DNA from 3 places in the Lysinibacillus sp. LK3 genome. Region 1 is predicted to be linked to each of the others. Evidence: predicted binding sites of a transcription regulator. Region 1 holds the regulator's gene; each other region holds the start of a gene.
The links. Region 1 encodes LexA, which represses DNA repair genes until DNA is damaged. Its sites were predicted from a motif close to CGAACATATGTTCG; they were not measured.
Positions count from the first base shown of each region.

Region 2: the regulator LexA is predicted to act here: its motif matches at 2,326-2,339, upstream of VK91_RS08045 (carbohydrate kinase).
Region 3: the regulator LexA is predicted to act here: its motif matches at 2,225-2,238, upstream of uvrB (excinuclease ABC subunit UvrB).

Region 1 covers NZ_LDUJ01000007.1:125,108-132,943, forward strand. The annotation lists gene VK91_RS22375 (helix-turn-helix transcriptional regulator) at 1-123, shown strand, start outside; gene def (peptide deformylase) at 116-733, shown strand; gene VK91_RS05045 (recombinase family protein) at 719-1,384, opposite strand; gene VK91_RS05050 (LysM peptidoglycan-binding domain-containing protein) at 1,381-1,695, opposite strand; gene lexA (transcriptional repressor LexA) at 1,862-2,479, shown strand; gene VK91_RS05060 (gamma-glutamyl-gamma-aminobutyrate hydrolase family protein) at 2,587-3,309, opposite strand; gene VK91_RS05065 (A24 family peptidase) at 3,343-4,095, opposite strand; gene VK91_RS05070 (hypothetical protein) at 4,160-4,852, opposite strand; gene VK91_RS05075 (PilN domain-containing protein) at 4,849-5,442, opposite strand; gene pilM (type IV pilus biogenesis protein PilM) at 5,442-6,416, opposite strand; gene VK91_RS05085 (prepilin-type N-terminal cleavage/methylation domain-containing protein) at 6,539-7,000, opposite strand; gene VK91_RS05090 (prepilin-type N-terminal cleavage/methylation domain-containing protein) at 7,057-7,533, opposite strand; gene VK91_RS05095 (type II secretion system F family protein) at 7,659-7,836, opposite strand, start outside.
Region 2 covers NZ_LDUJ01000014.1:13,424-21,259, forward strand. The annotation lists gene VK91_RS08030 (adenine phosphoribosyltransferase) at 1-325, shown strand, start outside; gene VK91_RS08035 (MarR family winged helix-turn-helix transcriptional regulator) at 365-823, opposite strand; gene VK91_RS08040 (MFS transporter) at 1,008-2,258, shown strand; gene VK91_RS08045 (carbohydrate kinase) at 2,372-3,463, shown strand; gene VK91_RS08050 (pseudouridine-5'-phosphate glycosidase) at 3,468-4,382, shown strand; gene VK91_RS08055 (bifunctional (p)ppGpp synthetase/guanosine-3',5'-bis(diphosphate) 3'-pyrophosphohydrolase) at 4,588-6,783, shown strand; gene dtd (D-aminoacyl-tRNA deacylase) at 6,816-7,256, shown strand; gene VK91_RS08065 (DUF2642 domain-containing protein) at 7,328-7,543, shown strand.
Region 3 covers NZ_LDUJ01000013.1:172,996-180,831, reverse strand. The annotation lists one part of gene prfB (peptide chain release factor 2) at 1-851, shown strand, start outside; gene VK91_RS07750 (competence protein ComK) at 895-1,404, opposite strand; gene VK91_RS07745 (IDEAL domain-containing protein) at 1,632-1,880, shown strand; gene uvrB (excinuclease ABC subunit UvrB) at 2,311-4,290, shown strand; gene uvrA (excinuclease ABC subunit UvrA) at 4,298-7,165, shown strand; gene VK91_RS07730 (DUF4097 family beta strand repeat-containing protein) at 7,449-7,836, shown strand, end outside.

The DNA of each region.
Region 1 (7,836 bases):
GGAGTTGTGAGACAGACGATTAATAATATTGAAAATGATAAATATGATCCGACCCTTGAATTAGCTTTTAAGATTGCTAAGGTTCTTAATAGCCGTATTGATGAGGTGTTTATCTATGACTAAATTTCACCCAGATTATATGATTACAATGAAGGATTTTGTGAAAGAACACTCGGCAATTTTAAGAAAACAAACTCAAGAAGTGTCGAGACCAGTGACCAATGAAGACCGAAATACCCTCCTAGCCATGCTGCAATATCTGAAAAATAGCCAAAATCAAACGCTAGCAAAAAAATATAAGCTTCGCCCTGGAAGTGGACTCTCTGCTAATCAAATTGGCGTAGATAAACGAATGTTTGCTGTACTCTTTGATGACGAAGAAATGATGCTGATTAACCCTAAAATAATGAGTCATTCCCTTAATATGATTTATCTACCGGAAGGAGAAGGCTGTCTATCTGTAAATCGACCTGTCCCTGGTTTTGTACCGAGATATGAGAGAATTAAAGTCAAAGCTTACGACATCGATGGACATGAAATCATTGTACAGTTACAGGGCTACGGGGCCATCGTTGTACAGCATGAAATCGATCATTTAAATGGCATCATGTTTTATGACCGAATAAATAAAGAGCACCCTTTCCAACTGCCAAATCATGTTATCATCGAAAGCTTTCTTCCCTTCAGTAGTTTTTTACAAAAAAAATTAGCAGGAATATTATTTTCCTGCTAATCTTTCTTGGTGCTCTTGGAAACGACGATGTACTGTCGCCTTACTTACCTCAAAGCCTAACCCTCTAAGCGTTATAGAAATTTCTTCAAAGGTAAATCCACGTTTGCGTAGCTTCACAATTTCCTCTACAGGTAGATCTTTTCGCTCCTGCCCCTGCGGATTACCTCGATTCGATAAATTATTTTCTGGACGATAACCGTTTTCTACAGCACGTCGCATACCTCGTCGAATTTTAGCATTATGGATTCTACGTTGATATTCCTCTACAATCGCTAAAATTTCAAGCAGCATCGTATCCATTTCATTTAATTGGACTGGGCCTGCATCACGCATAGAAAAAACATCAGTTGCTGACTTTTGTAATAAATGTAATACAGCCATCCTTGCATTGCCTCGTCCTAAACGAGTTTCATCTTGGACAAAAAGAGCATTAATGTTCTTATCTTTTATAAAATCAAGCATTTCTAGCAAGCCTTCACGTTCTACATCATAGCCACTATGTTGATCTTTAAACACGCCCTTCACCGCATAGCCTTGCTCTTTAGCATAGCGCAGCAACTCTTCCTGCTGGCGCTCTAATGAGGAGCTTTGTGTTTCTTTTTCAGTACTTACGCGACAATAGACAACAGCCGATAGTTGATTATTTATCATTGTTCATTTCTCGCAATTTCGATAGTATTGATGGGACTGGCTTGATCACTCACTACAGGAATAACTAGAGATTTTCCCGCTACAATTTTAATATCTGCTAGTTCATTTTCAGTTTTTACAAGCTTTATCCAATCATCAGTACTCATCTTACCACGATATTGCTCGGCTAACGACCACAAGCTATCCCCATGTTCGATTTGAATTTCTGCGTAACTAACTTTTCCTGGATCAGTAATGTAAAGGTATGCTGCAAATAATAAACAAGCTCCTATTAAAATTGAGATATGTGTGTTTTTCTTAAACCATGTCATAATCATTACCCCTTTTTAAGAATGTTTGTTCGGAATGTATGTTCCCATAATAAAGCGAACAAACGTTTTTGTCAAACACTTTTCGAACCTATGTTTGCATACATGTTCGCATTCTGTTATACTATCAAATAAGAAGAATGATTTTAGAAAAAAGAGGTGAGCACTCATGAAAAAAGTTTCGAAAAGACAAGAGGACATTTTAGCTTTCATTAAGGAAGAGGTACGAGCTAAAGGATATCCACCATCAGTACGTGAAATTGGTGAAGCAGTTGGACTTGCTTCCAGTTCAACTGTTCATGGACATTTAGCTCGATTAGAACAAAAAGGCTTTATTCGTCGAGATCCAACAAAGCCACGCGCAATTGAAATTTTAGAGCCTGAAGAATCCATTCAAAAACAACAGGTGATCCATGTCCCACTTGTCGGGAAGGTTACAGCTGGTTCTCCAATTACAGCAATTGAAAATATTGAAGAATACTTCCCATTACCCGATACGTATGGCACAAGTGAAGATCAATTGTTCATGCTAGAAATCATGGGGGAATCAATGATTGAAGCTGGGATTTTAGATGGAGATTTAGTCATTGTAAAACAAAAGGCAACAGCTAATAATGGGGATATTGTTGTAGCTATGACAGCTGAGGATGAAGCAACTGTAAAACGTTTCTTTAAAGAGAAAAACCATTTCCGTTTACAGCCTGAAAATTCTTCTATGGAACCAATTATAGTCGATCAAGTTTCTATTTTAGGACAAGTTGTAGGTCTTTACAGACGTGTACATTAACGATTAAAGCAGATTTTGAGGATTATGTTCCTTCTAAGAGCATGTATCCTCTTTTTTACGCAAAAAAAGAATCCACATACGATTGGATTCTTTGTACAATGCCTCTTCTAAGCTTCCTTCTTAAATTTTAAGCTCGCTTCAATAAAGGCTGAAAATAGCTTTTGAGCACTCTCATCTCCTGCTATGGCTAGTTCCTCAGGATGCCACTGAACAGCTAAGCAAAATGGCATCTCCTCATGAACTACCGCTTCGATAATACCGTCGTTAGATTTTGCTGCTACTTTTAATTTTTCTGCTAAAACATTCACCGCTTGATGATGAAATGAATTCACTGCTATTTTCTCTTGTTCAACGATAGTCGCTAATAGATTGTCAGCAATAACCTGTACAGAATGGGTAGCTACAGCTCGACCTGATTGCTGCATATGTTGGAGTAACTTGGTACTAAAGTGATCACTATCAATATCCTGATATAAGGTACCACCTAATGCAACATTTAGTATTTGAATTCCTCGACAGATCCCGAAAATAGGCATCTTACGTTGGAATGCGGCTTCAATCAATGCTAACTCAATCGTATCTCGCGCTGGATGAATTTTTCCAAGCTTTAATGAAGGCTCAGCCCCGAATAGAAATGGGTGCACATCATGACCACCAGATAATAATAAACCGTCTGTAAGGGCTAAAATCTGGGCCGCCTCTTCTTCTACTCCAATTGGAATAATCAGTGGAATTCCACCTGCTTCAATGATGCTTTTACTGTAAGCAGCATTTAATCGAGAGGATAAATCATCCTCAACAAAGGCTGTAATACCAATAATCGGTTTCACTTGCTTCCCTCCAAATTCTTGAAAATTGCACAATTACCAAAAGCCTAGATACCAATTAATTAATACATCGCCATAGAAATAAACAATAACTGCGGCCAATGCAATAGATGGCCCAAACGGAATGGGTGTTTTTCTCCCCTGTTTGTTTTTCGATAACATGGTAATCCCGACAATCATACCAATAACTGCAGCTAAAAATAGCGTTAACAGTGTATCAATCGTACCCAGAACGAGACCAATTAAAAAGAATAATTTAATATCGCCTCCACCCATGCCACCGTTTGATAGCACAGCAATGATATATAATATGCCAAAACCAACCACAGCACCCACAAGAGAGTCCCACCACGGTGTTAATGGTGACAGCACTCGTCCAATAGCTAGCAAAGGTAAAAAGAATACTAACACCTTATCTGGAATTAGCATATAGGCTAAATCTGATACAACGATAATAACTAATAAGGAGATAAAAAAGAGTGCTACTATCAATTCTATGCCCCAGCCTAACTGCCCATAAGCAAAGGCAAATAATACACCTGTCATTAATTCTATGACTGGGTAAACCCAAGAAATTTTATTGCCACAACCACGACATTTTCCTCCTAACAATACATAAGACAAAACTGGTACTAAATCAAGCGCCGTCAGTCGTCTCTGACATTTTGGACAATGTGAAGGAGGATGTACAATCGACTCCTTCTGTGGTACACGTAAGCCAACTACATTATAAAAAGAGCCAAAGACAAGTCCAAATAAAAAAATAAAGATCGTATAAGCCATTTCCAATTTTATGTCCTCCTAAACCAATAGGCGCCCATACAAATGCAGTATGGTGCGCCTATCAATAAAGTTATTGTTGTTCTTCGTAATAGAACGTTGTCACTTGCACTGTTGCCTTTAACGTAAGATCTGCATCTTTCTCAAGCTGTGCCTGCTCTCCAGGCAATTTAAATTCAATCTTATCGGTTTTCATGACACGCTCTAATTGTTCAACCTCCTGTAAAAAGCTTTCAAGAGAATTAAAATCAAGCGCACCCACCTCTAATATAAAAGTAACAAGCTTTAAATTAGTTGGTAAAGAGTCCTTCGAAAGAGATGCAATCGGTGTAGTAGTCTCCTTGTTCTCCTGATCACCATTGACCTCTGCTTCAGCCTGCTCCAACATATTAAGATCATTCGATACATCTGAAGGTGTCACAGTGCCGTCCTCACCTTGAACAGTTAAAGACAGTATACGAGTTCCTGTCACCTCTTCAATCTCAGCTAAATCAAGAATAATCTTTTCAACGGCTCTTGTTGCAGGTAGCTTTTGTCTTAAGGCTAATATATTGATAGTAGGCTGTCCCTGCTCTTTGTCTAATTGTGCTAGTTGTTCTTTGACACTAGCTAATTCTTGCTGCACCTGCAATACATTACTCTCTTTTTCATTCACTTCATCCAATTTTGGTGAAAGCAAATAATAATACAGCGCAAATAAAATAGCAGCTATCAGCGCCAGTAACAAGATCATAGATGAATTTTTACTACTCGTTAATTTATTCATGAACGTCGTCCTCCAGCTAAATACATAAAATCGATTGTCGCTGTAATGGACACTGAATATCGCGGTACTTCTTTAAATTTTTGTTGGGGTGTTAACACCCTTTGTTCACCTAGCTCTATTTCAAAGTTTGAGACAGTGTTAATTTGAGCATCTGTAAAATAGCTACTCATTAAAAGTCGCTCCACATATTTCGATATATCTGTCATCGTTTCAAAATCCACTTCAATATTCACCGAGTTCTCTCCGAAAACATAGCTACGTAAATAGGAATGAGTTGGTAATAAAGTTTTTGTTTCATCAATTAACGGTGTTACAGGATAAGAAACGCTTTGAATAAAAGTTACTGACTCTTCCAACGAACCCTGATCGACATTTTGTCGTGCGTCTAGCTCTTGCTGCAATTGATCAAGCTGTGTTGTTAATGCCTGTTCCTCTGCAGTCAATCGTGACAATTCACTTTTGGATGTAAAAAATAAAAAAAGTAAATAAGCTATAATAAGTCCCACAATGACAATCACCAAGCTATAAAAAAGCTTGGGAGAGGTTGTTCTTTTTTCAAGTTGTGGTAAGAGGTTTATATCTGGAACCATTAACGAACCTCCTTCAAAGCTAAGCCAAGCAACGTTGAAAATTCTCGCTTAAAGCGAGGAAACGATTTCTCAATTTTTTCCCCATCGACAACCCTTAGTGGTGGTTCTAAATTAGAAGCGAGTAAGTTCCCAATTGATTTCAATAGTGGGTTATCGCCAAGCATGATAATTTCATCCACTGTTTTTTCACCTTTATGTAAAGAAAACTTAAAGAAATTCATCATCCGATCAATCTCTAAAACCTGATCCATTACGACCATTTGATAATTCTCTGATTCGCCATTATAAATAAATTGATAGCTAAACTCATTCTCTTTCTTTCCCAGCCATTGCGTCATATCTACTTCAATGGTTTGATAGCGCAAAAACTCCACTTGGCCATTGGAAAAAATACTGATGGAGAGTTCATTAATTGACCATTCTGCAATTAAATAGGTTTTATTAGGCATTAATAAGGACATGTGCTCTAATAAACGTATATTACAAAGCGCACGAATATCGGCAGCTTCGGGTTCTAATGAAACATCTAACAGCATCCCTACCAGTTTCGTAATCTCTTCAGAAGGTGCAGCAAATAAGATAGCCTTGCCGTCCTCGGCATCTGCATCATACACATCAATTAAAGGGTCTTGAAATGGTAAATGAATAGAATGTCCCAATTCCATTTCAGCATATCCTCTTAATTCCTGAGGCTTTACATCTTTAGGGTGCTCAAAGTTTTTTAATAGAACTGTCGTATCAGGGACAAACATGCGAACAGCCTGTTTTTTCCCTGTCCATTTCATCACTTGCTCTTTAATTACCTCAAAAAGAGCTACCTCATCGATAATAGTTCCATTTTCAACGATTCCAGCTGCTAAAGGGTATTCATAGCCCTGCCACTGATTAGGCTCTGGTCCTTTCGCCACAATCGCACGCAGCACATAGTCCTTCAGTTCAATCGAAACATGCGACTTTCTTTTTCTCTTAAACATGTGAAAAGACCTCCTTATCCTACTCAGTATAAATGATTTTTTCAATTAGTCATCCATTTCCCAGCCAGAAACGCAAATTTTCTTGCGCTTCTGAGTGGGTTGGGAGGACTGATGCCGTCTGTTTATTTTCCTCCTCCTTCACCGCCTTCTTCTTTAGGAGATTCTACTCCTGCATCTTTTAGTCTTGCATTAAGGTCTGACTCGTTTATTGTTGTACTTGATGGTTTTAAATTAGTTTTCATCTTATTTAAATTAGGGTAAGTAATTGTCCATGTATCATCTTTAAACGTAACCTTAGTACCATCTAATTTAATTCCATCCACAAAAGGATCTAGTTCAGAAGAACTACATTCGTCAGCTACAGCTTTACACGCCCCATCAATATAAGCAATCTTAGCCCCCGCTAGAATATTTGATGCCTCTGCTAAAATTGCACGGTCCTTCGACTTATTAATAATATTACCAATTGCAGGTACAGCGATTGCTGCAATAATTGCTAGAATAACAATTACAGCTAATAGTTCAACTAATGTTAAACCTTTCTCATTTTTCAATAGTTTTTTATTTTTCCACTTTTTTAACATTTTGAAATCCTCCTTAATAGTTTTATATGAAGTGTGTGTACACGCGCTTCTGAACATTATGGCGAAGCTGCACAATCTCGCCCAATACATTTGCCACCAGTTCCCTTGCTGCCCTTACGAATATCGTCTGCAATATGCTGTAAGGTGGCATTATCGAAATTTATATATTTTCCATTGCTGTAATAAATCGCATGCGCATTGAAGTAGTAGGTGCCCTCGATAAATTGAACATTGGCACTCTGACCCTCTTTATCTGCCTCTAATATTTTGCCAGCACTGTCTAAATAACCGCCCGATACTAATTTTTCCACTTCGACGATTTGCCATTGATCAGCGGTTGGATGCTCCATAAAATAAAACTGCGCGGCATGAATAACATTAATGGCATCTGCTTTTAATGCCTTATAACGTGAATTATCAATGACATTACTTATAGCTGGGATTGCAATGGCAGCAACGATAGCTAGAATAACAATGACTGCCAATAACTCGACTAATGTTAAGCCCTTTTCGTTCTTTACCCTAATTTCCATGTCCAGTCTCTCCTTTAATACTTAACCATGAAGATACCTACTTGCCGCTTCCTTTTGTTAGCAAATCTAAGTAGATATTTTCTATTAAGCGGAACAAAAGGGCATCCATATAAATATTGTAAACATTACATATTTTCATATAGTTGGAACATTGGTAAGAATATAGCCGCAACGATGACTCCAACAACTAGAGCCAGTACCACAATCATTAAAGGCTCAATGAGTGACTTCATGGTATCGACAGCACGGTTTACTTCCTCTTCATAAAAATCAGCGATCTTTTCGAGCATGTAATCCAAGGAC
Region 2 (7,836 bases), on a different contig from region 1:
TTGTCCAGTTGCCTATGCACTTGAAATCGGCTTTGCCCCTGTTCGTAAACCTGGTAAATTACCACGTGAGGTAATTAGTGCAGACTACGGTCTTGAATATGGTAAAGATACGTTAACAATGCATCATGATGCAATTAAGCCTGGTCAAAAAGTTTTAATCTGTGACGATTTACTAGCGACTGGTGGTACAGTTGAAGCAACGGTTCGTTTAGTAGAACAATTAGGTGGTCAGGTAGTAGGCTGTGCATTCCTGATTGAACTTCTAGAATTAAATGGTCGCGAAAAGCTTGGCGATTTAAATATTAAAACACTTATTCAATATTAAGAGCATGGCAAAAAGCGCCCTATACTGTGGGCGCTTTTTTTATACTTCGTCATAGGCTTGAATAATTTTTTGCATTGTTCGCAAGGTATCGTAGAAATCTGCGTATTTTTCGGTTCCAATATCCTCGATAATTCTATCTTGAATGCCTTGCCAAATAGGTGCTGCTTCATGCAGCTTTTCTAAACCTTTTTCAGTGAGCGTTATTTTTTTGGTACGAGCATCATTGATATCTCGCTTTAACTCAACATAGCCATGTTGCTTTAATAGATTAATATTACGTGTTATAGTGGTTTGATCCAGTTGTAAAATTTCACCTAAACGGCTGATTGAGACAGCTTGTTGAAGGTCGATATGTGCAAGCATTGAATATTGTGTAACTTTTAAACCTGTAGGCTGTAGCAGCTTATCATATAATTGTGTGACAACCCTTGTTTTTTTTCTAAGGTTTGCACAAACACAAATTTGTGTATAATCAATATTTTTAAGTTGATTCTTCATCGACAGTACTCCTTTAAGGGGATTCTACTAATTATAAGTATACACCCAATAACTAGAAATTACTTCTTGACAGCTTTATGAACGATTACTATGATTATACATGTATATACATATAAATGAAATAAGCGGACTTAAACATGTATATACATGTTTTGTAGTCTATCAAAGAAAAGAAGGTGTTGAGGTGAAGCGTGTTCATTATAGTTGGTTTATTTTAATCGTCACATTTTTCTCGATAATTGTCGCAGGAATTACAATGTCATCATCTGGCGTGTTTATCGACCCTCTTGAAAAAGAATTTCACTGGGATCGTTCAACCATTGCTTTAGCCTTTGCTGTAAGTTTGTTTTTATATGGCATATCTGGACCATTTATGGCTGCATTACTTGAAGTCATTGGCTTAAAGAAAATGATGCTAGGTGCTATGGCAACTTTAGTATTAGGAATGACTTTAACATTTTTGATGAGTGAATCCTGGCAGCTAATCGTTATTTGGGGGGGCATTATTGGTCTTGGAGCAAGTCTTTTTTTAACTGTCCTTAGTCCATATGTTGCGAATCATTGGTTTGTAAAACGCAGAGGATTAGCGGTTGGTATTTTAACGGCAAGTACAGCCACGGGCCAGTTAATTTTATTACCAGTTCTAGCTATCATTATTGAACACTATTCTTGGCGATGGGCTATCACATTAATGCTACTCCTTAGTATCATAATGTTTTTCATGATTGCGCTTTTTATAAAAAATAGACCTCAGGATATGGGGTTAACTCCTTATGGACAAGAGGAGGCTATAGAGGAACAACAAATACAGCAAAAGAAGAATCCAATAGCTATGGCTTTTAAAGGTTTATTTGAGGCGATTAAGGTTAAAGCATTTTGGCTCTTAGCAGGTAGCTTTTTTATTTGTGGGCTATCGACAAGCGGATTAATTGGTACTCATTTTGTTTCTTATTGTATTAGCTTTGGCGTTCCTTTAGTCACTGCCGCATCATTCCTTTCTTTTATGGGCATTTTTAATTTATTAGGTACAACTGCGTCTGGCTGGTTATCTGATCGCTTCGATAATCGGTGGTTATTGTTTTGGTATTACCTGTTAAGAGGCGCATCTCTATTATTGCTCCCTTATGCACTTGCACAAGGATCATTTGTTTTATTAACGATTTTCACGATCTTTTACGGACTAGATTGGATTGCTACAGTGCCACCGACCATCAGTATTACACGACAAATTTTTGGTATGCAAAAAAGCAGTATTATCTATGGGTGGATATTTGCTTCCCATCAAGCAGGAGCGGCGGTTGCTGCGTATGGTGGAGGGTTAATTTATAAATTTTTTAACTCTTATACATGGGCTTTTTTCCTTGCAGGAATGTTTTGTGCAATGGCCAGTTTATTCGTCATCATTGTTAAAAAACAAACACCTCAGCAAGCATAAACAAAAAAAGTTGAACCTCAGTAAGATGAGGTTCAACTTTTTTAATAAAGAATCTTTTGACATAACACAAACAAAAGTTTATAATATAAACAAATATAATAAAAGGTGATGCTATGAATGAAAGAGAACAGGCGGTGCTTGCTTTAATTCGCCAGAATCCGTTTATGTCTCAGCAAGAAATGGCAGATGTAATGAATCTGTCGCGTCCTGTGCTTGCTAATTTAGTGTCTAGTTTAACGAAGCAAGGAAAAATTGTAGGTCGTGCTTATATATTACCCGAAGAAAATGAAATTATTTGCATCGGTGGAGCTAATTTAGACCGCAAATTCCATGTCAAGGGCAATGTTCAATTTGGAACATCTAACCCTGCCAGTTCTTCCTTTAGTGTAGGTGGTGTTGGTCGAAATATTGCTGAAAACTTAGGCAGATTAAACCACCAAGTGACGTTACTGACAACGGCAGGTAAGGATGCTGATTGGCAAGTGATCCAAGAGGCTTCGGAATCCTTTATGAATCTACGTTATGTAGAGCAGCTTGCAGAGGCTTCCACAGGTTCTTATACTGCCATCATGGATGAACAAGGTGAGCTAGCACTAGCTGTAGCAAATATGGAAGTTTACGACCTTCTGTTACCGAGCTTGTTGAAAAAACATGAAACAATGCTTGTAAACGCGGGCTGTTTTATTTTGGATTTAAACTGTCCAAAAGAAACAGTGGCGTATATCCAGCAAGTAGCCCTTGCTCGTGATATTCCACTTGTCATTGTGCCAGTATCTTCGCCAAAAATGAATCGACTACCTGAAACATTACAAGGCGTAACTTGGTTTATTTGTAACACAGATGAAGCGGAAACGATTGTTGGACATAAAATTGAAAACGCTACCCATTATGAAAAAGCTTTACAACAGCTCCTACAATTAGGTGCGGAGCATGTCATTATCACGGCTGGTAGCAAGGGCGTTTATGCAGCATCTACAACGATTGCCCCTTGTCATGTTGCCGCTAAAGTGATTGACAAAATTGAAGATGTGACAGGAGCAGGAGATGCCTTTGTCAGCGCTGTTATTCACAGTTGGCTGACTGGACAATCTTTTGAGACATGTATTGATGCTGGATTAACCAATGCAAAAAATACATTGGCATCTCCTTATACAGTAAGACCTGAATTATCAGTAGATTTGTTGAAAAATGAAATGGAGGAATAACAACATGAAAGAATTCATCGTATTATCAGAAGAAGTAAAAGCAGGACAAGCAAAAGGTCTACCAATCGTTGCGTTAGAATCAACAATTATTTCACACGGTATGCCATACCCACAAAACGTGCAAACTGCGCGTGAAGTTGAGCAAATTATTCGCGATAATGGTGCAGTCCCAGCAACAATTGCATTAATTGATGGGAAAATTAAAATTGGTCTATCAGATGAAGAACTAGAAATGTTCGGTAATGCTCAAGGTGTTGCAAAAGCTTCACGTCGTGACTTAGGCTACTTACTAGCAACGAAAAAATTAGGTGCTACAACAGTTGCAGCGACAATGATCTGTGCAGAGCTTGCAGGTATTGAAATCTTTGTTACAGGTGGTATTGGTGGTGTACACCGTGGTGCGGAAACAACAATGGATGTCTCTGCTGATTTAGAAGAATTAGCACAAACAAATGTTGCCGTTATCTGTGCGGGTGCAAAATCTATTTTAGACATCGGTCTTACATTAGAATATCTTGAAACAAAAGGTGTGCCAGTGGTTGGTTATGGTACGAATGAATTACCAGCATTCTACACACGTCAAAGTGGATTTGATGTAAACTTCCAATTAGATACGCCAGAAGAAATTGCAGCAATGCTATCTGCGAAATGGCAATTAGGCTTAAAAGGTGGCGCTGTCATCGCAAATCCAATTCCTGAGTCTGAAGCATTAGAGCATGCATTTATTACAAACATTATTGAAAAAGCTTTAGTTGAAGCTGAAGAGAATGGCATTCAAGGTAAAAATGTTACACCATTCTTACTTGGCAAAGTTAAAGAATTAACAGAAGGTAAAAGTCTTGATGCCAACATTGCATTAGTGAAAAACAATGCAGTAGTCGGCGCGAAAATTGCTGTAGCTTACAATCAATTACATTAATCAATTTGTCGAAACAAGGACTCTTTGTGACGTGAAGTCGCAGAGGGTCTTTTTTATTAAAAAGAAGAATATTTTTTCCATTTTTCGAACTGTTCACGAGATTAACTAAACTAAATGATACAGTCTCTTTACAATAGACCACAATATTTTATACAATTAAGTTTATATCTAATCTGAAAAATTTGACGAGCAAGGTGGACATGTTATGGCGAAAGAGCAAATTTTGACTCCTGAGGACGTTTTTGAGTTAGTCAAATCCTACATGAATGATGAAAATGTCGCATTCGTGAAAAAAGCATATGAATTAGCAAGGGATGCCCATATTGAGCAATTCCGTAGCTCTGGTGAACCGTATATTATTCACCCAGTACAAGTAGCAGGTATTCTAGCTGAATTACAAATGGACCCAGAAACTGTAGCGGCAGGTTTTTTACATGATGTTGTCGAAGATACGGATTTTACACGGGATGATTTGGTACGTGAATTTGGCGAAGAGGTGGCCGTTCTTGTTGATGGTGTTACCAAACTAGGGAAAATTAAATATTTATCTAAAGAGGCGCAGCAGGCAGAAAATCATCGGAAAATGTTTGTGGCTATGGCGCAAGATATTCGTGTCATCCTCATTAAGCTAGCAGACCGTCTTCATAATATGCGTACGTTAAAGCATTTACCTGCTGAAAAGCAACGACGCATTTCAAAAGAGACGCTCGAGATTTTTGCACCACTTGCTCATCGTCTTGGAATTTCGACTGTAAAATGGGAGCTTGAAGACACAGCACTGCGCTATTTAAACCCACAACAATATTATCGTATTGTCAGTCTGATGAAGAAAAAACGTGATGAACGTGAAGCTTATTTAGAAAATGTGATGGCTGAGATGAAATCACAACTGAATGAGGTTGAAATTGACGCAGATGTCTATGGTCGACCAAAACATATTTACAGTATCTATCGAAAAATGGTGTTACAAAAGAAACAGTTTAATGAAATTTATGATTTATTAGCCATTCGTGTTCTTGTCGATAGTATTAAAGATTGCTATGCCGTATTAGGGATTGTGCATACACTTTGGAAACCAATGCCAGGACGCTTTAAAGACTATATTGCTATGCCAAAACAAAACCTGTACCAGTCCCTACACACGACTGTTATTGGACCATATGGTGATCCGTTGGAGGTACAGATTCGTACAAAGGAAATGCACAAAATTGCAGAGTACGGGATTGCGGCGCACTGGGCATATAAAGAAGGCAAAAACGTTGATCATCAAAAGCAGAATGTTGACCAAAAATTAACGTGGTTCCGTGAAATTTTAGAATTTCAAAATGAATCTTCCAACGCAGAAGAATTTATGGAATCCTTAAAATTTGATTTATTTTCTGATATGGTTTATGTCTTTACACCTGAAGGTGATGTCATTGAATTGCCAGCAGGTTCTGTTCCTATTGATTTTGCCTACCGTGTTCATTCCGAAGTGGGAAATCGTACGATTGGAGCGAAAATCAATGGGAAGATGGTACCGCTTGATACACCATTAAAAACGGGCGATATCATTGAAATTTTAACTTCTAAACAATCCTTTGGTCCGAGTCGCGATTGGCTAAAAATAGCTCAATCCTCGCAGGCGAAGAATAAGATAAAGCAATTCTTTAAACGACACCTGCGTGAAGAAAATATTGTCAAAGGTAAAGAAATGATTGAAAAAGAAATCCGTGCTCAGGATTTCGATTTAAAGGAAACGATGTCCTCCGAAAACCTAAAACGGGTATGCGACAAATTTAACTATACGAATGAAGAAGATTTGTATGCTGCAGTTGGTGTGAATGGGATTACTGCGCAACAGGTCGTAAATCGTTTAGCTGAAAAACGTCGTAAAGAACGTGAGCAGGAAGAAGCACTAGAGAAAATTGAACAAAAAATGAAAAATCCAATTCCACAAAAACGTACGGAATCGGGTGTTATTGTAAAGGGTATTGATAATATGCTCATTCGACTTTCTCGCTGCTGTACGCCCGTTCCTGGTGATGATATTGTAGGTTTTATTACGAAGGGTAGAGGTGTTTCTGTCCATCGTGAGGACTGTCCAAATATTCAAATTGAGGATGAGCAGGAGCGCTTAATTGAAGTAGAATGGGAGCATGGTGTCATTCCTGAGAAAAAGGAATACCCTGTTGATATTGAGGTTTCAGCTTTTGATAGACCTGGCATTTTAAATGAAATCATGCAAATTGTTAGTGAAACGAAAACGAATATTTTAGCAGTAAGTGGTCGTGCTGACCGTGATAAAATGGCAACAATTCATTTAACAATTTCTATTTCGAATATTTCACATTTGCATAAAGTAGTTGAGCGAATTAAACAAACACCTGATATTTATTCGGTGCAACGTGTCATTAACTAATTGATAGGCAATATAGAATTGGGGTTTAGTACATGAAAGTAGTATTACAGCGCAGTAAAGCTGCCTCTGTAACAGTGGACGGAACTGTTACAGGAGCCATTGATCACGGCTATGTTCTTTTAGTGGGAATCACACATGAAGACACACAAGAGGATGTTGCCTATTTAGCAAAAAAAGTAGCCAATTTACGTCTCTGGGAAGATGCAGATGGAAAAATGAATCATTCGATCTTAGAGCATGGGGGCGCTATTTTATCCGTCTCACAATTTACATTGTATGGGGATGCAAAAAAAGGGAATCGTCCAAGTTTTATCAATGCAGCTAGACCAGAAGCAGCTGAGCCACTGTGGGAGGCTTTTAATCAAGCTTTACGCGAGCAGGGCTTACATGTGGAAACAGGTATTTTTGGTGCCATGATGGATGTAGCACTAATTAATGATGGTCCAGTCACAATTCTTCTAGAGTCAAAATAATGGAACATTTCCTATAATTCCTTCATATACTAAAGAGTATGGTTAGTTTTATAGGAAGGAGTGTCTTAAACATGACGCAGACGAGAAGTATAACAAATCCATATTTATACGAAACTCTTAACATGATGATTGGTCAGGCAGTAGTTGTGCAAACAGAAAAAAATATTCAACAAGGTATTTTATTATCCATACTACCTGACCATATGGTTCTTGAGAAAAATCGTACGCCTTTCTTCATTCGGATGGAGGAAATTGTATGGGTTACATTGGAAACTACAAAAAAATGAGAAAATATGAACCTTCAAATCATAATAAATGATAGAAGGTTTTTTTATTTGTTTAGGGCAAATAAAAATACCTAAATAGCAAATTTATTTCGAAGAGATAAAAACTATTAAAACAGTTTCTACTCTTTGAATATTATTTTTTTAAAAAAATATAAACGATATGTAAGAAAGTCCATTTGATTCCTCATGGATAGTTAACCTACGATTTCCATTCTACTTACAACCTTTGATGTCTTTCATCCCAGTAATAAGGGGATCTTTATGAAGTTCATGAATAAAAAGCATTTAAGGAC
Region 3 (7,836 bases), on a different contig from region 1:
AACTTTTGCGTGAAGAACCAGACGAAGAATTACAAGAAGAACTAGGCAAAGAACTAGCAGAATTCCAACAAAAGATGGCTGATTTTGAGCTTCAATTACTGCTAAGTGGCCCATACGATCAAAACAATGCCATTTTAGAGCTGCATCCTGGTGCTGGTGGTACGGAGTCACAGGACTGGGGTTCAATGCTATTACGTATGTATACACGATGGGCTGAGAAGCGTGGATTTAAAGTGGAAACAGTGGACTATCTACCAGGAGATGAAGCTGGGATTAAATCTGTAACATTGTCGATTAAAGGTCACAATGCTTTCGGTTATTTACAAGCGGAAAAGGGTGTGCATCGTCTAGTACGTATTTCTCCATTTGATTCGTCTGGCCGCCGTCATACGTCCTTCGTTTCCTGTGATGTTATGCCAGAGTTTGACGACAATATAGAAATCGATATTCGTACAGAGGATTTAAAAATTGATACGTATCGTGCAACAGGTGCAGGTGGTCAGCATATTAATACGACAGATTCTGCCGTTCGTATTACGCATATTCCTACTGGTACGATCGTACAATGTCAAGCTGAGCGCTCCCAGATTAAAAACCGTGAAAAAGCGATGACGATGTTAAAAGGGAAGCTATATCAACTAGAACTTGATAAACAGCAGGCACAATTAGATGAAATACGCGGTGAGCAAAAAGAAATAGGCTGGGGCTCCCAAATTCGTTCGTATGTCTTCCACCCATACTCGATGGTGAAGGATCATCGTACAAATGAAGAAACAGGTAATGTGGGTGCTGTGATGGATGGCGATTTAGATCCATTTATTAATGCCTATTTACGTTCAAAAATAAATTAATACCCAGATTCCCCAAGAGTGAGATGCTCTTGGGGAATTTTTGTTAAAAGGGTGGATGATAGGGTGCATCTTGGCTCAGCTGTTTTCGTTCATTCATGTAATATTTATACAGCATAGATGCATTAAGAAATTGTTTACTAATGGAAGCATAACGAATAGGTAGTTCGATTTGTTTATCATTTTTTAACGTTACAATACACCCCAATTCACTAGGAGTAATATTAATAATTGCATGAAGCCCTATCCATATATTGTGAATGGAGCTGGGTGAATAAGTTGGCAAAAAAATACAGGGATAACCATAATCAAAGGCCACGACGATTGGTAGCTTGTGTTGATTGCCGAAAAAACGTTTAGCCGATTGTTTTGCGGCTTCATAAGTTGATCCTAATGAGAGACAGGATTTTCGAAGGACATGCATCGGTTTGCGTGTAACAATCAGCTCATTATGCTTATCAATCACGTGCGTGAAGACTTTGGAGTCATGCTGAATAGGTTGCAGCAAATAAGTATTGAATGAAATTAAGTAGCCGTTTACAAAGTTAGTTGTCATATAGGGAGTGCCTCCTTTTTTCTAGTTATAACGGTAGTGTAAAACAGAATATGACTTTCTTAAATTAAATGAAATAGTTGAAAATCGTTCAGAAAAGCACGAAATGCCTAGAGAATTTGCTCTAAATATCAATTGATTAATAGCTAATCCAAGATATTTTCGAATCGTAAGCATTGCTTTTTAATTTCAATTTTCATATAATTTAGAAAAGGATCGAGGTGAGATCGTTGGATAAATATTATTCGTATACAGATTTTCTGAAAGCCGTTGGTCAGTCGAAAAAAGTTGATGAGGCAGAGAAATTATTAAACGAGATTTATTTAGATTTATTTTTAAATCGTATCCAGCGTATGCATCGGCAAGAGCAGCTCATGGTTCTGATAGATAGAGCACTCGATGAAAAAGATGAAAACGCATTTTATCAATACGCATCCGAACTAACTTCCTTACACCAAACAGAAGATGAATCATGTTGACGAACCCGCTCTCCATATCTATTGGAGAGTGGGATTTTTTTGCTTTTGAAAATATTTGCAGAGGATGTGAAGATTGTATGTTTTGGTTAGAAGAAGTGATCTTGCTTATAGAATGGGGAAAGTCATTTAAAAAGTTTGAGACGCTGTTTATAAAAAAGTGAGAGTCGCTCTAAAAAGTACATAGCCCGGCTCCTGAGAGAGTGTGAGCTGCACATAAAGCAAAACAGGAAATCCCATCCATCGATGAAGCTTGAAAACCTAATAAAACGGCTATTATAAGAGTAACAAGTTAAATTGACTGTATTGTTATGTAATAAAAATTTTAGAGATGAAAAAAATTTTTACAAACATTCGTTCGTTAAATGTTCGAAATTTTAATATTGCTATGCTAAAATATATGTACAAATTGGAAGAAAGGACGGGGACATGAGTGCAAACATTTGATTTACAAGCGCCATATCAGCCTAACGGGGATCAGCCACAGGCCATTGCGGAATTAGTGGAGGGTGTGAAAGCAGGCAAACGTCATCAAACATTGCTTGGTGCTACTGGAACAGGTAAGACGTTTACCATTTCGAATGTCATCCAGCAAGTCAAAAAACCAACACTAATTATGGCACACAATAAAACACTAGCTGGCCAGTTGTATAGTGAATTTAAAGAGTTCTTCCCAAATAACGCCGTTGAATATTTTGTCAGCTACTATGATTACTACCAACCAGAAGCTTATGTACCGCAGACAGATACCTATATAGAAAAAGACTCTAGCATTAACGATGAAATTGATAAGCTGCGTCACTCTGCTACTTCTGCATTGTTTGAGCGTGAGGATGTCATTATTATTGCATCTGTGTCCTGTATCTATGGTTTAGGTTCTCCCGAAGAATATCGAGAAATGGTTGTTTCCATTCGTACGGGTATGGAAATTGAACGTAATCAGCTACTGCGCAAGCTTGTAGACGTTCAGTATGAGCGAAATGATGTTAGTTTTACTCGCGGAACATTTCGGGTACGTGGAGATGTAGTGGAAATCTTCCCAGCCTCTCGTGATGAGCATTGTATTCGTGTGGAATTTTTTGGGGATGAAATCGATCGCATTCGTGAGGTAGATGCACTAACGGGAGAGATTTTATCGGATCGAGAGCATGTTGCTATTTTCCCTGCATCTCACTTCGTTACACGAGAAGAGAAAATGCGTAAAGCGATTGAAAACATTGAAAAAGAATTAGAGGAACGACTTGCATTATTACGTGCAGAAGATAAATTACTAGAGGCACAGCGTTTAGAACAGCGTACACGCTATGATTTAGAGATGATGCGTGAAATGGGCTTTTGCTCTGGGATTGAAAACTATTCACGTCATTTAACATTGCGTGAAGCAGGTGCTACTCCATATACTTTGCTAGATTATTTCCCCGAAGACTTTTTACTTGTGGTTGATGAAAGTCACGTAACACTTCCACAGGTTCGAGGAATGTACAATGGTGACCAAGCACGTAAAGGAGTGCTCGTAGAACATGGCTTCCGATTGCCATCTGCTCTAGATAACCGTCCATTACGTTTTGAAGAGTATGAAAACCGCGTACATCAAGCGATCTATGTATCAGCCACACCAGGTCCTTATGAACTGGAGCATACACCAGAAATGGTAGAGCAAATTATCCGTCCAACTGGATTATTAGATCCATTAATTGATGTACGTCCTATTGAAGGTCAAATTGATAATTTAATTGATGAAATACAAAATCGAATTGCGCGTGATGAGCGAGTTTTAGTGACAACGCTAACGAAGAAAATGTCTGAGGATTTAACGGCTTACCTGAAGGAAATGGGCTTAAAAGTTGAATACTTACATTCAGAAATTAAGACACTAGAACGTATTGAAATTATCCGTGAGCTACGCAAAGGAACGTATGATGTGCTAATAGGTATTAATCTATTGCGTGAAGGTCTTGATATCCCTGAAGTGTCCCTTGTGGCAATTTTAGATGCTGATAAAGAAGGATTTTTACGTTCAGAGCGTTCATTGATTCAAACCATTGGTCGTGCTGCTCGAAACGCGAATGGTCATGTCATTATGTATGCAGACCATGTAACAGACTCGATGAAAAAGGCGATTGATGAAACGAAACGTCGTCGTGCGTTACAAATGGCTTATAACGAGGAGCATGGCATAACACCTCAAACGATCATTAAGAAAATCCCAGATGTGATTCGTGCAACACAAGTAGCAGAAGAAGAGGAATCCTATGTAACAAAGGCAACAAAAGGCAAAAAGCTGACAAAGGCGGAAAGAGAACAGCTCTTAGCTTCCCTAGAAGTCGAAATGAAGGAAGCAGCAAAAGCGCTTGATTTTGAACGTGCGGCTGAGTTACGAGATACAATATTTGAATTGAAGGTAGAAGGGTGAATGACTTGTGAAAAATACTGAAATTGTCGTGCAAGGCGCACGTGCTCATAATTTAAAAAATATCAATGTCACAATTCCACGTGACCAATTAGTCGTTTTAACAGGATTATCAGGCTCTGGAAAGTCTTCTCTAGCATTTGACACAATTTATGCGGAGGGCCAACGTCGTTATGTTGAGTCCCTCTCCGCCTATGCCCGCCAATTTCTTGGACAAATGGATAAACCAGATGTCGATGCAATAGAAGGCTTGTCGCCTGCTATTTCCATTGACCAAAAAACAACTAGTCGTAACCCGCGATCTACTGTCGGTACGGTAACGGAAATCTATGATTACCTACGTTTACTTTATGCACGTATTGGTAAACCGATTTGTCCAAATCATGGCATAGAAATCACTTCCCAAACGATTGAGCAAATGGTGGATCGTTTATTAACCTATCCTGAGAGAACTAAGATGCAGCTCCTTGCACCAATGGTTTCTGGACGTAAGGGTACCCATGTTAAACTGCTAGAAGATTTAAAAAAGCAGGGGTTTGTTCGTGTACGAATTGATGGGGAATTGCGTGATTTAGATGATGCTATCGAACTTGATAAAAATAAAAAGCATTCCATCGAAGTAGTAGTGGATCGTGTTGTTATGAAGGAAGGGATTGCTGCTCGTCTGAGTGATTCTTTAGAAACGGCTTTACGCCTGGCAGATGGACGTGTGCTTGTCGATGTGATGGAACATGAAGAGTTACTATTTAGTGAGCATCATGCCTGCCCATTATGTGGTTTTTCTATTGGTGAGTTAGAGCCTCGTATGTTTTCATTTAATAGTCCGTTTGGTGCTTGTCCAAGCTGTGATGGCTTAGGTTCAACACAAGAGGTAGATTTAGATTTAGTGGTGCCTGATTGGGATCGTTCTTTGTTAGAGCATGCCATCGCACCATGGGAACCAACAAGTTCGCAGTACTACCCACAATTACTAAAAGCTGTATGTGATCATTACGATATTCCAATGGACGTGCCTGTGAAGGATTTGCCAAAGGAAAAGATGGATAAAGTTTTATATGGCTCTGGAAAAGACAAGATACACTTCCATTATGAAAATGAGTTTGGCAATGTGCGAGATCAAATGATTGAATTTGAAGGGGTGGTGCGCAATGTTGAGCGTCGTTTTAAAGAGACGACATCCGATTATGTTCGTGAGCAGATGGAAAAATACATGGCACAGCAGGCTTGCCCTTCATGTAAAGGGTATCGTTTAAAGCCTGAGACGCTAGCAGTGAAAGTAGCTGATAAACATATCGGTGAGGTCACACAATATTCAATACAGGAAGCAGACACTTTCTTTAAAGAGCTTGATCTCTCTGAAAAGGATATGCAAATTGCTCGATTAGTTTTACGAGAAATCGAAGAACGATTGGGCTTCCTTGTGAATGTTGGTTTAGACTATTTAACATTGAGTCGTGCAGCAGGTACATTATCTGGTGGAGAGGCACAACGTATTCGCCTTGCTACACAAATTGGTTCACGATTAACGGGAGTCCTCTATATTTTAGATGAGCCTTCGATTGGTTTGCATCAGCGAGATAATGATCGACTGATTAGCACATTACAAAATATGCGTGACATTGGAAATACGCTGATTGTGGTAGAGCATGATGAAGATACGATGCTTGCTGCAGATTATCTCATCGATGTAGGACCTGGAGCAGGCGTCCATGGCGGTCAAATTGTGGCAGCAGGTACACCACAGGAAGTTATGAATAATGAAAAATCCTTAACTGGACAATATTTAAGTGGTAGAAAGTTTATTCCTTTACCAATTGAAAGACGCCAACCAAATGGTCGAAAGCTCTCCATTAAAGGTGCCAAGGAAAATAATTTACGCAATGTTAAAGTAGATGTTCCATTAGGCTTATTTGTAGCAGTGACAGGTGTGTCTGGTTCAGGGAAATCTACACTGATAAATGAAATTTTATATAAATCTTTGGCACAGAAGCTTAATCGTTCAAAGGTTAAGCCTGGCGAGCATAAAGAAGTGACAGGTATCGATGAGCTTGAAAAAGTAATCGATATTGATCAATCGCCAATTGGTCGTACACCTCGTTCAAACCCAGCAACTTATACAGGTGTTTTTGATGATATTCGCGATGTTTTCGCAGCAACAAATGAAGCAAAGGTACGAGGCTATAAAAAAGGACGCTTTAGCTTTAATGTCAAGGGCGGTCGTTGTGAAGCATGTCGTGGTGACGGCATTATTAAAATTGAAATGCATTTCCTTCCAGATGTTTATGTACCATGTGAAGTATGTCACGGCAAACGTTATAACCGTGAAACACTTGAAGTGAAGTATAAAGATAAGAGTATTGCAGATATTCTCGATATGACAATTGAAAATGCAGTAGTGTTCTTTGAAAATATTCCAAAGATCCAGCGTAAGCTACAAACGATTGTTGATGTGGGGTTGGGTTATATGAAATTAGGGCAACCAGCCACAACCTTATCGGGTGGTGAGGCGCAGCGTGTAAAACTAGCCTCTGAATTACATCGACGCTCAACAGGGAAATCCTTCTATATTTTAGATGAACCAACGACAGGATTACATGCCGATGATATTGCTCGTTTACTTGTCGTTTTACAGCGTCTTGTTGAAAACGGTGATTCGGTATTAGTTATTGAGCATAACTTGGATGTGATTAAAACAGCTGATTATATCATTGACTTAGGTCCAGAAGGCGGAGACAAAGGTGGTACGATTGTTGCAACTGGTACACCTGAAGAGGTAGTAGAAGTAGCAGGCTCCTATACAGGCAAATACTTAAAACCAATTCTGGAACGTGATCGTATGAGAATGGATGCATTGCTAGCAGAAGCTACTAAGTCTTAAGGGTTTTACATTCGAACGGAAATGATTAATCTGGATTGAAAGGTGATCTTAAATTGGGGAAAGTCGCTCAATCCAGATTGAAAATGATTCGAAATGTGAAGAACCCACTAAAACAGAGGTCAGAAGTGATCCAACTAATCTAAAAAACGAGCAATAAAATCTTCAGAGGTAAAAGCCTGTCGATGTTGAAATGAAAAGACCCAATTTATTCAATTTTGCAGTGAAACTTTTCACATGATGAATCGTATAAATAGTATAACGAACTGAGGGAGGCTATTTATTTATGCAAAATGAACGTCAACGAATTTTAGAACTTGTAGAAAAAGGAACAATTTCGGCACAAGAGGCGATTATATTATTAGAAGCATTAGAGCAACCTGGCAAGTCTACTCAACATGTTATGAATGATGTGTCGAAAGAGACGCAATCCTTTTCAAATGAAAAAGAGCCATTATTTGAAGAAAAATCAAAAGATGGTGACAAGAAAAAAGATGATTTTATGAAATACTTCCAAGATGAAATGCAGGATTTTCGTAAGGATTTAACGCAAATCGGTTCTCTTTTTATGGATATGATGAATACGGCTGTTAAAAAGGTAAAGGAATTTGATGTAGCTTCTCCATTTGGAGATAAAATTGAATTTACCCATACAGAAGAAGTGGCTGCTGCCA